3 regions of the Serratia sp. TSA_130.1 genome follow, and region 3 is predicted to be linked to each of the others. Evidence: predicted binding sites of a transcription regulator. Region 3 holds the regulator's gene; each other region holds the start of a gene.
What was found. Region 3 encodes PurR, which represses purine synthesis genes. Its sites were predicted from a motif close to CANGCAAACGTTTGCNTG; they were not measured.
Positions count from the first base shown of each region.

Region 1: a site for PurR is predicted at 1,957-1,974, ahead of ACUTQY_RS23490 (NCS2 family permease). Genes of this name have one in related genera too.
Region 2: a site for PurR is predicted at 1,722-1,739, ahead of cybB (cytochrome b561). Genes of this name have one in related genera too.

Region 1 covers NZ_JBQZFS010000010.1:8,926-12,023, forward strand. The annotation lists gene ACUTQY_RS23485 (Na+/H+ antiporter) at 1-258, opposite strand, end outside; gene ACUTQY_RS23490 (NCS2 family permease) at 456-1,817, opposite strand; gene ACUTQY_RS23495 (VOC family protein) at 2,151-2,558, opposite strand; gene ACUTQY_RS23500 (glutathione S-transferase family protein) at 2,606-3,098, opposite strand, start outside.
Region 2 covers NZ_JBQZFS010000002.1:1,180,908-1,184,005, forward strand. The annotation lists gene ACUTQY_RS12580 (ABC transporter substrate-binding protein) at 1-1,543, shown strand, start outside; gene cybB (cytochrome b561) at 1,813-2,337, shown strand; gene ACUTQY_RS12590 (hypothetical protein) at 2,391-3,098, shown strand, end outside.
Region 3 covers NZ_JBQZFS010000004.1:268,594-271,691, forward strand. The annotation lists gene sodB (superoxide dismutase [Fe]) at 46-624, shown strand; gene cydH (cytochrome bd-I oxidase subunit CydH) at 689-778, opposite strand; gene purR (HTH-type transcriptional repressor PurR) at 1,101-2,126, shown strand; gene punR (DNA-binding transcriptional activator PunR) at 2,114-3,070, opposite strand.

The DNA.
Region 1 (3,098 bases), on a different contig from region 3:
GAGAATTTCACGCCCGTGATGCAGGAACTCGCGCGTCGGCGTTTTCCAGCCGTCGGCGAACAGCAACGGCGGGATGAACAGCACCAGGAACAGTTCGGGATCAAAATCGACGTGCAGCCCGAAATGCGGCCAGGCCAACAGGGCCCCGATGGCGATTTGCATCAGCGGCAGCGGCACCTGGAACGGCAACATGCGCGTCACCACCCCGGACAGGGAGACCACCAGGATCAAAATGAGGATTGTAAAAAAGATTTCCATGCTTTCCTTAGACTCTACGATTCAGACGACATCGGCTCAGGGCCTGCGTTGGTCCCGATAGTAGATCACTTTTTTTACAGCCGTTAAAGCTTGTTGTGCCTTTCAAAACGCGGTGCAGAGCAGAAGAAGACTTATCTTAAGAAGGGAATTGCCGTCACAGGCTCCCCCGCCCGATGGGCGAGGGAGACCCAAGAGGCTTAAATCGCCCAGCCGCCGGCGTAGAACGCCACCAGCGCCACGGCGATCAGCACGGTACCGATGTTCAGCTTGCGCCATTCGCCGGAGAAGATGCGGCCGATGACCAGCGAGCTGAAGCCCAGCATGATGCCGGTGACGATGTTGCAGGTCAGCACGATGAACACGGCGCACAGCAGGCCGGCCATCGCGTCGACGAAGTCGTTGAAGTCCAGCTTGGTGACGTTGCTCAGCATCAACAGGCCGACGTACATCAGCGCCGGCGCGGTGGCGTAGACCGGCACCAGATAGGCCAGCGGCGACAGGAACAGGATCAGCAGGAACAGAACGCCGACCACGGTGGCGGTCAGGCCGGTCTTGCCGCCCGCGGCGGTGCCGGCGGCGGACTCGATGTAGACCGCGGCGGGCGCGGCGCCCACCAGCCCGGAGAAGATGCTGCTCAGGGAGTCCGAGGTCAGCGCCTTGCCGCCGTTGATGATCTGGCCGTCTTTATCCAGCAGGTTGGCCTGCCCGGCTACCGCGCGGATGGTGCCGGTGGCGTCGAACACCGCGGTCATCACCAGCGCCAGCACGCTCGGCAACACCACCGGCTGCAATGCGCCCATGATATCCAGGCTGAAGATCAACGATTTACCGTCAGCGTCCGCCAGGCTCGGCATGGCGAACAGCCCCTGATATTTCACCGCCGGGTCGAAGATCAGGCCGATGATGGAAATGGCGATGATCACCAGCAGAATGCCGCCGGGCACGCGCAGTTTCTCCAGGCCGAAGATCACCGCCAGGCCGACCAGCGTCATGACGACCGGGAAAGAGGTGAACGCGCCGAGCGCCACCGGCAAGCCATCCAGCGGGTTCTTCACCACCAGGCCGACGCCGTTGGCGGCGATCAGCAGCAGGAACAGCCCGATGCCGATGCCGGTGCCGTGCGCCACGCCCATCGGCAGGTTGCGCAGGATCCAGGCGCGGATGCCGGTGACCGAGATGACGGTGAACAGCACGCCCATCAGGAACACCGCGCCCAGCGCCACCGGAATGCTGATATGTTGGCCGAGCACCAGGCTGAAAGCGGTAAAGGCGGTCAACGAGATCGCACAGCCGATGGCCATCGGCAGGTTAGCCCACAATCCCATCAGCAGCGAGCCCAGACCGGCCACCAGACAGGTGGAAACGAACACCGCCGCCGGCGGGAAGCCCGCTTTGCCCAGCATGCTCGGCACCACGATCACCGAGTACACCATCGCCAGGAAGGTGGTCAGCCCCGCCACCACCTCCTGACGCACGCTGCTGCCGCGCGCGGAAATTTTAAAATAGCCATCAAGCCCGCCGGTTGGTTTTGCGGCGTGGTTCGCTTGAGAGTTCGACATAGGTTACTTCCCCTGTGTTTCATGAATCGGCCCGTCGCAGCAGGCCTGTAATCTCGCCCGCGCCTGATCGCCACGTAATCGTTTACGTCACGTTCCGCTTCCTTGCCCTTCCGTCGCACCGCCAACGGCGATGCGCACCAAGGCAAACGTTTAACTCGCAGCGCGCGGTACGGGTGATTTATGGTGGTTTATTCAAGGCAAACGATTATCCTGCCTTCCCTAGCGTCTAATCAACTAAAGATCGCGGCAATTTATGCAGAAAGCGGCGGGAAGGGCTTCTGCGCGAAAAGACGGGGCGATCCGGCGCCCCTGCCAGCCTGTTTCACGGCGATCTTATTGCGCCTGCACCGCTGCGGGATCCATATACATCAATTCCCAGATATGGCCGTCCAGGTCCTGAAATCCGTGGCCGTACATCACGCCATAGTCCCGCGGCGGATGATAGGTATTGCCGCCGCCGGCGATCGCCTTGCGCACCAGTTCGTCCACCGCCGCCCGGCTGGGTTGCGACAGGCACACCAACACTTCGGTGGCCTGTTTGGCGTCGCCGATCGGGTTCGGGGTAAACATCCTGAATTTGTCGTGGGTCAGCAGCATCACGTAAATCGTGTCGCTGACCACCATGCAGGCGGCGGTATCGTCGGTAAATTGCGGGTTGAAGCTGAAGCCGAGCTGGGTGAAAAACGCCATTGAGGCGGGCAGATCGCGTACGGGCAGATTTACGAAGATTTGCGTAGCCATGGGCTACCTCCGATGAAGAATGACCCCATCGAGTATAGCCCATCCGCTTAACTCAGCAGGTCGTAAGGGCCGCCCTGTTCCAGCGCCCGCTGGTAAGCGGGCCGGGCGTGGATGCGCTGCAGGAAGCCGCGCAGTTTCGGGCAATTGTCCAACGCGCCGCGCGCCGCCATCGCCTCGAGCGGGAAGCTCATCTGTATGTCCGCCGCGCTGAAATCGTTGCCGACGAACCAGCTGCCCTTGTTCAGGTGCTGTTCGAGATACTCGCAGTGCGGCGCGATCTGTTTGTCGAGGTATTCGCGCTGTACGCCCTTGCCGATCGCGCCCGCCACCGGCCGCAGCAGCCAGGGGATCGGCGGCTGGCCGAGACGGCTGAACACCAGCTTCATCACCAACAGCGGCATCAGCGATCCCTCAGCGTAGTGCAACCAGTAGCGGTATTGCTGGCGCGCGTGGAAGTCCGTCGGCATAAACATGCCCTGTGCGTCGTAGGCTTCCTGCAAGTATTCGATAATGGCGCCGGATTCCGCCAGCGTCAGATCG
Region 2 (3,098 bases), on a different contig from region 3:
GGCGGGCGGCGCGCTGGCCGCTTCCGATGCGCTGGTGTACTGTACCGTTGCCTCGCCGGAATCGTTCAACCCGCAGCTCTCCAGCTCCGGGCCGACCTTTATCGCCACCTCGCAGGTGCTGTACAACCGCTTGGTGACGCTGCGCGAAAGCGATAAAACGCCCGCCCCGTCGCTGGCCACCGAGTGGAGCGTCAGCCCGGACGGCAAGACCTACACCTTTACCCTGCGCCAGGGGGTAAAATTCAACAGCAACAAATACTTCACCCCAACGCGCGACTTCAACGCCGAAGACGTGGTGTTCACCGTGATGCGGCAGAAGGATCCGGCCAACCCGTATCACAAGGTCTCCGGCGGCAACTATGAATACTTCACCGACATGGGTCTGGATAAGCTGATCACCAAGGTGGAAGCGGTGGACGAACACCACGTGCGCTTCACGCTGAGCCAGCCCAACGCCGCGTTCGTCGCCGACTGGGCGATGGATTTCGCCTCGATCCTGTCCGCCGAGTACGCCGACGCGATGCTGAAAAAGGGCACGCCGGAATACGTCGACAACTGGCCGATCGGCACCGGGCCGTTTGCGCTGCAGCAGTACAAGCAGGATTCGCTGATCCGCTACATCGCCAACCCGCACTACTGGCAGGGCGAAGTGGCCAGCAAGCACCTCATCTTCTCCATCACGCCGGATCCGCAGACCCGGCTGGCCAAGCTGAAAACCAACGAATGCCAGATCATCCCCGCGCCGCTGCCGGAACAGTTCGCCGCCATCAAGGCCGACGGCAACCTGCAGTTGCACGACATTACCGGGCTGAACGTCGGCTATCTGGCGTTCAACACCCAGAAAAAACCGTTCGACAACCTGCTGGTGCGTCAGGCGCTGAGCTACGCGGTAGACAAGAAAGCGATCGTCGCCGCGGTGTTCAAAGACAGCGGCACACCGGCCAATTCGCTGCTGCCGCCGGGCATGCTGGGCTACAACGACAAACTGCCGGAATACGCCTACGATCCGCAGAAGGCGCGCGAGCTGCTGAAGCAGGCCGGGCTGGAGCAGGGTTTTGAGACCGACATCTGGTCGATGCCGGTACAACGCCCTTACAACCCGAACTCGAAGCGCATCGCCGAAATGATCCAGAGCGACTGGGCGAAGGTGGGCGTGAAGGCCAAGATCGTCACCTGGGAGTGGGGCCAGTATCTGGCCGGGCTGCGCAAAGGCGAGCAGCAGAGCGCGCTGTACGGCTGGGTATCGGACAACGGCGATCCGGACAACTTCGCCACCCTGCTCGGCTGCGCCGGGGTGCAGAGCGGCGCCAACGTGGCGCGCTGGTGCGATAAGGATTACGACCGGCTGATCCAGCAGGCGATCCAGGAGAACCAGCCGCAAGCGCGCGCCAAGCTGTACCAACAGGCGCAGGTGATCTTCGCCAAACAGGCGCCGTGGCTACCGCTGGCCACCGGCAAAGTGTTCTACGCCACCCGCAGCAACCTGAGCGGCTACGTGGTGGACGTGAACGGCAGCGATTTCGCCAAGGCCAAATTGAACTGATCCCAGGCGCCGCAGCGAGGGCTGCGGCGCAACCCGCTTCATCACTTAATAAGCTGCCAGCCTCTGAAACTGTCGTCCATTAGCTTCACAACTTACGATGCCCCTCTACCGCCTGGCGCATAACCCACTAAACCAATCGATTAATAAGTGAGTTGAGCCTGGCGTTTTGCCTAAATTGCGCGCACGCGCTTTCCTCCGATGTAACATTTCGTTACCATCGGCGCACAGACCCTTTAACATCAAAAGGTAACCCGGTGCAGAACACCTATATGCCGTGGCAAATTCGCCTGCACTGGCTGGTGGCGATCCTGCTGGTCATCACCTGCGTCACCATCGAGCTGCGGGGCTTTGCCGAACCGGGCAGCGCCCCCTGGTACGTGCTGGTTGTCACCCACTTCAGCTGCGGCGTAACGGTGTTTGCGCTGATGATCGCCCGCCTGTTCCTGCGCTGGCGCCGCCCCTCGCCCGCCATCGCGCCCAAACCGCCGAAGTGGCAAACCGGCCTGGCGCACCTGACGCACACCCTGATTTACCTGCTGCTGCTGACGCTGCCGGTGCTGGGGGTGTATTCGCGCTATCTGGGCGGCAAGGAGTGGTTTCTGTTCGGCCTGCCGATGCCGTTCGCCGACGTGGCCGATCGGCCGCAGGCGCGGACGATTATCGGCTGGCACAAAACGCTGGCGTCATTCGGCTACTGGCTGATCGGCCTGCATGCCACCGCCGCGCTGTTCCACCACTATATCGTCAAGGACAATGCGCTGGTGCGCATGCTGCCGCTGATGAAAAAGCGCTGACCAGCCGGCGCCAGGGAAGAATTTTCGGGCCACGCCCGCTGACAGGGAATGATATGCAAACCCAATTTTTTAATGTGACCGTCGAACAATGCGCCTGCCAGCAGACGGCGCCCGACAACCTGGTGAGGATCATCGCCTCCGGCCAGACATTCTTTTTTTACCGTGACGACTTCAGCGACAGCGAAAATCTGCTGGCCAGGCTCGCCGCCGGCGATCGGGTGAAGATCGGCGCTCACCGCCTGCGTGACGGCAGCTACTGGCTGCACTGGCTGCTGCACGGCACGAAAGGCCGGCTGGAACCCGACAGAACGCTGAAATACAAGCTGAAATACTTCGCCCTGCTGGTGCTGGGCGCCGCGTTGGCCGGTGGCTTCCCGGCCGCCTTTTTCATCATGGACCGGGAAGATTCCTGGCTGACCATTGTCCTGTTCTTTATCGCCATCATCGCCGGCCTCATCGGCATCGGCATGGTGCTGTTCGTCGGTTCAGAGCTCTTGCTGATCGGGCATCGCGGCCGCAGGCGCCTGCTCAGGGCGCTGGATCGCGTGCTGCTGGGGCAAGACGTCACGCCGCCCGATTCGCTCAGCCTGAAAATCCCCGGCATCAGATACCGGGCCGTCCGCAAAGACGCCGTGCCGACGACCGCACCGCTGCAGACCGCACTTCCCCTTCCTGACGGCGTCGAGGCCTCCGGCATCGAGACGGTCAACGCCCTGAGCTACGAACTTCGCCACTATGAGATCCCGCGGCAGGTGCAGTAT
Region 3 (3,098 bases):
CTCTCGCCCCGGCGGGAAGCGAATGGCGCTGTAAAGGAGGAAGCAATGTCGTTTGAATTACCTGCATTACCGTATGAGAAAAACGCGCTCGAGCCGCACATCTCCGCCGAGACCCTGGAATACCACTACGGCAAGCACCACAACACCTACGTGGTTAACCTGAACAACCTGGTGAAAGGCAGCGAGTTCGAGGGCAAATCGCTCGAAGAGATCATCAAGACCTCTAACGGCGGCGTGTTCAACAACGCCGCGCAGGTGTGGAACCACACCTTCTACTGGCACTGCCTGTCACCACAGGGCGGCGGTGAACCGCAGGGCGAACTGGCGGCGGCGATCGTCAAATCCTTCGGCTCTTTCGCTGCGTTCAAAGAGCAGTTCACCGATGCCGCCGTGAAAAACTTCGGCGCCGGCTGGACCTGGCTGGTGAAAAAACCGGACGGCGCGCTGGCGATCGTCAACACCTCCAACGCGGCCACCCCGCTGACCGGTGAAGACAAACCGCTGCTGACCGTTGACGTGTGGGAACACGCGTATTACATCGATTACCGCAATGCGCGTCCAAAATACCTGGAAAACTTCTGGGCGTTGGTCAATTGGACCTTCGCAGCGGAAAACCTGGCGTAAGCGCAGGCCTTGCCTAAGTGATGAGGCGCAGCTTGGCTGCGCCTTTTTTAAAACTGGCGGGAAATCAGTTCAACGCGGCGACAAAGCTGAAAGCGATGATCATCGCCAATGCGCAAACGGTGGTGAACAGCGACATCTTCAGATCGGTATCCATGACAACTCCTTTAAAATGGGCTTTCCTAAGGATAAAAGGCGCACAATTAGTACGTCAAATCATTTTCCCACAGTTCGCCGATAAAATCTTGTTATCATTTCCCGGTTTATAATCTCGATTACCTCTTCCACTTTTGTTCAATATGCGACAAAATTCGCAGTTCACAACTGCGTACCGGCATTCATGCCCCTCCTGATTAAGCGCTGACGACTTCAACACTAAAAACTCAGTTTTCGCTTCTCTGGAGAAGGATCTACGTAGGCAAACGATTAACATCACACTTACATGCTGTAAACATGTGAGTTCAGGAGTCATTCCTTACATGGCAACGATTAAAGATGTGGCCAAACGCGCGGGCGTTTCCACCACCACCGTTTCGCACGTCATCAATAAGACTCGTTTCGTCGCCGAAGAGACCAAAGCGGCCGTGTGGGCCGCCATCAAAGAGCTGCACTACTCGCCGAGCGCCGTGGCGCGCAGCCTGAAAGTCAATCACACCAAGTCTATCGGTCTGCTGGCCACCTCGAGCGAAGCGCCCTACTTTGCCGAAGTGATCGAGGCGGTGGAAAACAGCTGCTACAGCAAAGGCTATACCCTGATCCTGTGCAACTCGCACAACAATCTGGACAAACAGCGCGCCTACCTGGCGATGCTGGCGCAAAAGCGCGTCGACGGCCTGCTGGTCATGTGTTCCGAATACCCGGATCAGCTGCTGGGCATGCTGGAAGACTACCGCAACATCCCGATGGTGGTAATGGACTGGGGCGCCGCGCGCGGCGACTTCACCGACACCATCATCGATAACGCGTTCGAGGGCGGCTATCTGGCCGGGCGTTACCTGATCGAGCGCGGCCACCGCGATATCGGTGCTATCCCTGGCCAACTGTCGCGCAACACCGGCGGCGGTCGGCATCAGGGCTTCATGAAGGCGCTGCAGGAAGCGCATATCGATATTCGCGAAGAGTGGATAGTCCAGGGTGACTTCGAGCCGGAGTCCGGTTACAAGGCGATGCATCAAATTCTGTCGCAGAAACAGCGACCGACCGCGGTATTCTGCGGCGGCGACATCATGGCGATGGGCGCCATCTGCGCCGCCGACGAACTGGGGCTGCGGGTGCCGCAAGATATTTCCGTGATCGGCTACGACAACGTGCGCAACGCCCGCTACTTCACCCCGGCGCTGACCACCATTCATCAGCCGAAAGAGCGTCTGGGCGAAATGGCCTTCACCATGCTGCTGGATCGCATCATCAGCAAGCGCGAAGAATCGCAGGTGATCGAAGTGCATCCGAAGCTGGTCGAACGCCGTTCGGTCGCCGACGGTCCGTTCATCGACTACCGCCGCTGATCGTCCTCCCTACCGGAAGCCGGCACGGCTTCCGGTGCCGCCTCACTCAGCCACTCCTGATTCAGCGTCTCGCCATCGCCCAAATACGCCAGCAGCCAGCTCATCGCCGGTGACGGTTTATCCTGTTGCCAGGTCAGGCAGCAGGGGCTGGCGGGAAACGGCTGCTGCAACTGCAACGCCTTCAGCTCACCGCGCTGCACCCGCGGAAGCGCCAGATGCGCCGGCATCATGCCGACGCACAATCCGGCGCACAAACAGTCGAGCGCCGAGGTCCAGTCCGGCACCACCAGCCGCCGCTGGTTATCCAGCGTCCAGGTGACGCGCTTGGGCAGATTGCGCGAGGTGTCTTCCAGACAAAGCGCAGGGTACGGCCTCAACCGATCGTCATTCAACGGCCCTGCCAGCTGCGCCAGCGGATGCTGTGGGCTGACTACGCACAGCCAGTTCATATCCCCCATGTCGCGGAAAGCGAAGCCGCCGCCGACCGGCACCGCGCGGGTGGCGCCGATCGCCATGTCCACCCTGCCGTCCACCAACGCATCCCACACGCCGTTAAACACCTCGGGTTGCAGCATCAACTCGACGTCGGGGAAATGGCGGTAGAAATCCAGCACCAGCTGGCGGCTGCGCTGCGGTTTGACGATGATGTCCACCGCGATATTCAGCTGACCGCGCCAGCCGTTGGCCACCTGTTGACAGTGGCGGCGGGTGTCGAGCATTTTTTTGATAACAGCTCGCGCATCCTTGATAAACAGCGCGCCGGCCGGCGTCAGTTCCACATCTCGGTGACGCCGCTCAAACAGCGGCACCGCCAGCCATTGCTCCAGCTGCCGCACGGTATAACTTACCGCCGACGGCACCCGGTGCAGCTCCTGCGCCGCCGCGCTGAAACTGCCGGTGCGCGCCACCGCATCAACGACCTCGAGAGAATATTCAGACCACATCGCTTTGCCTTCAATTTTTTTAACAGCA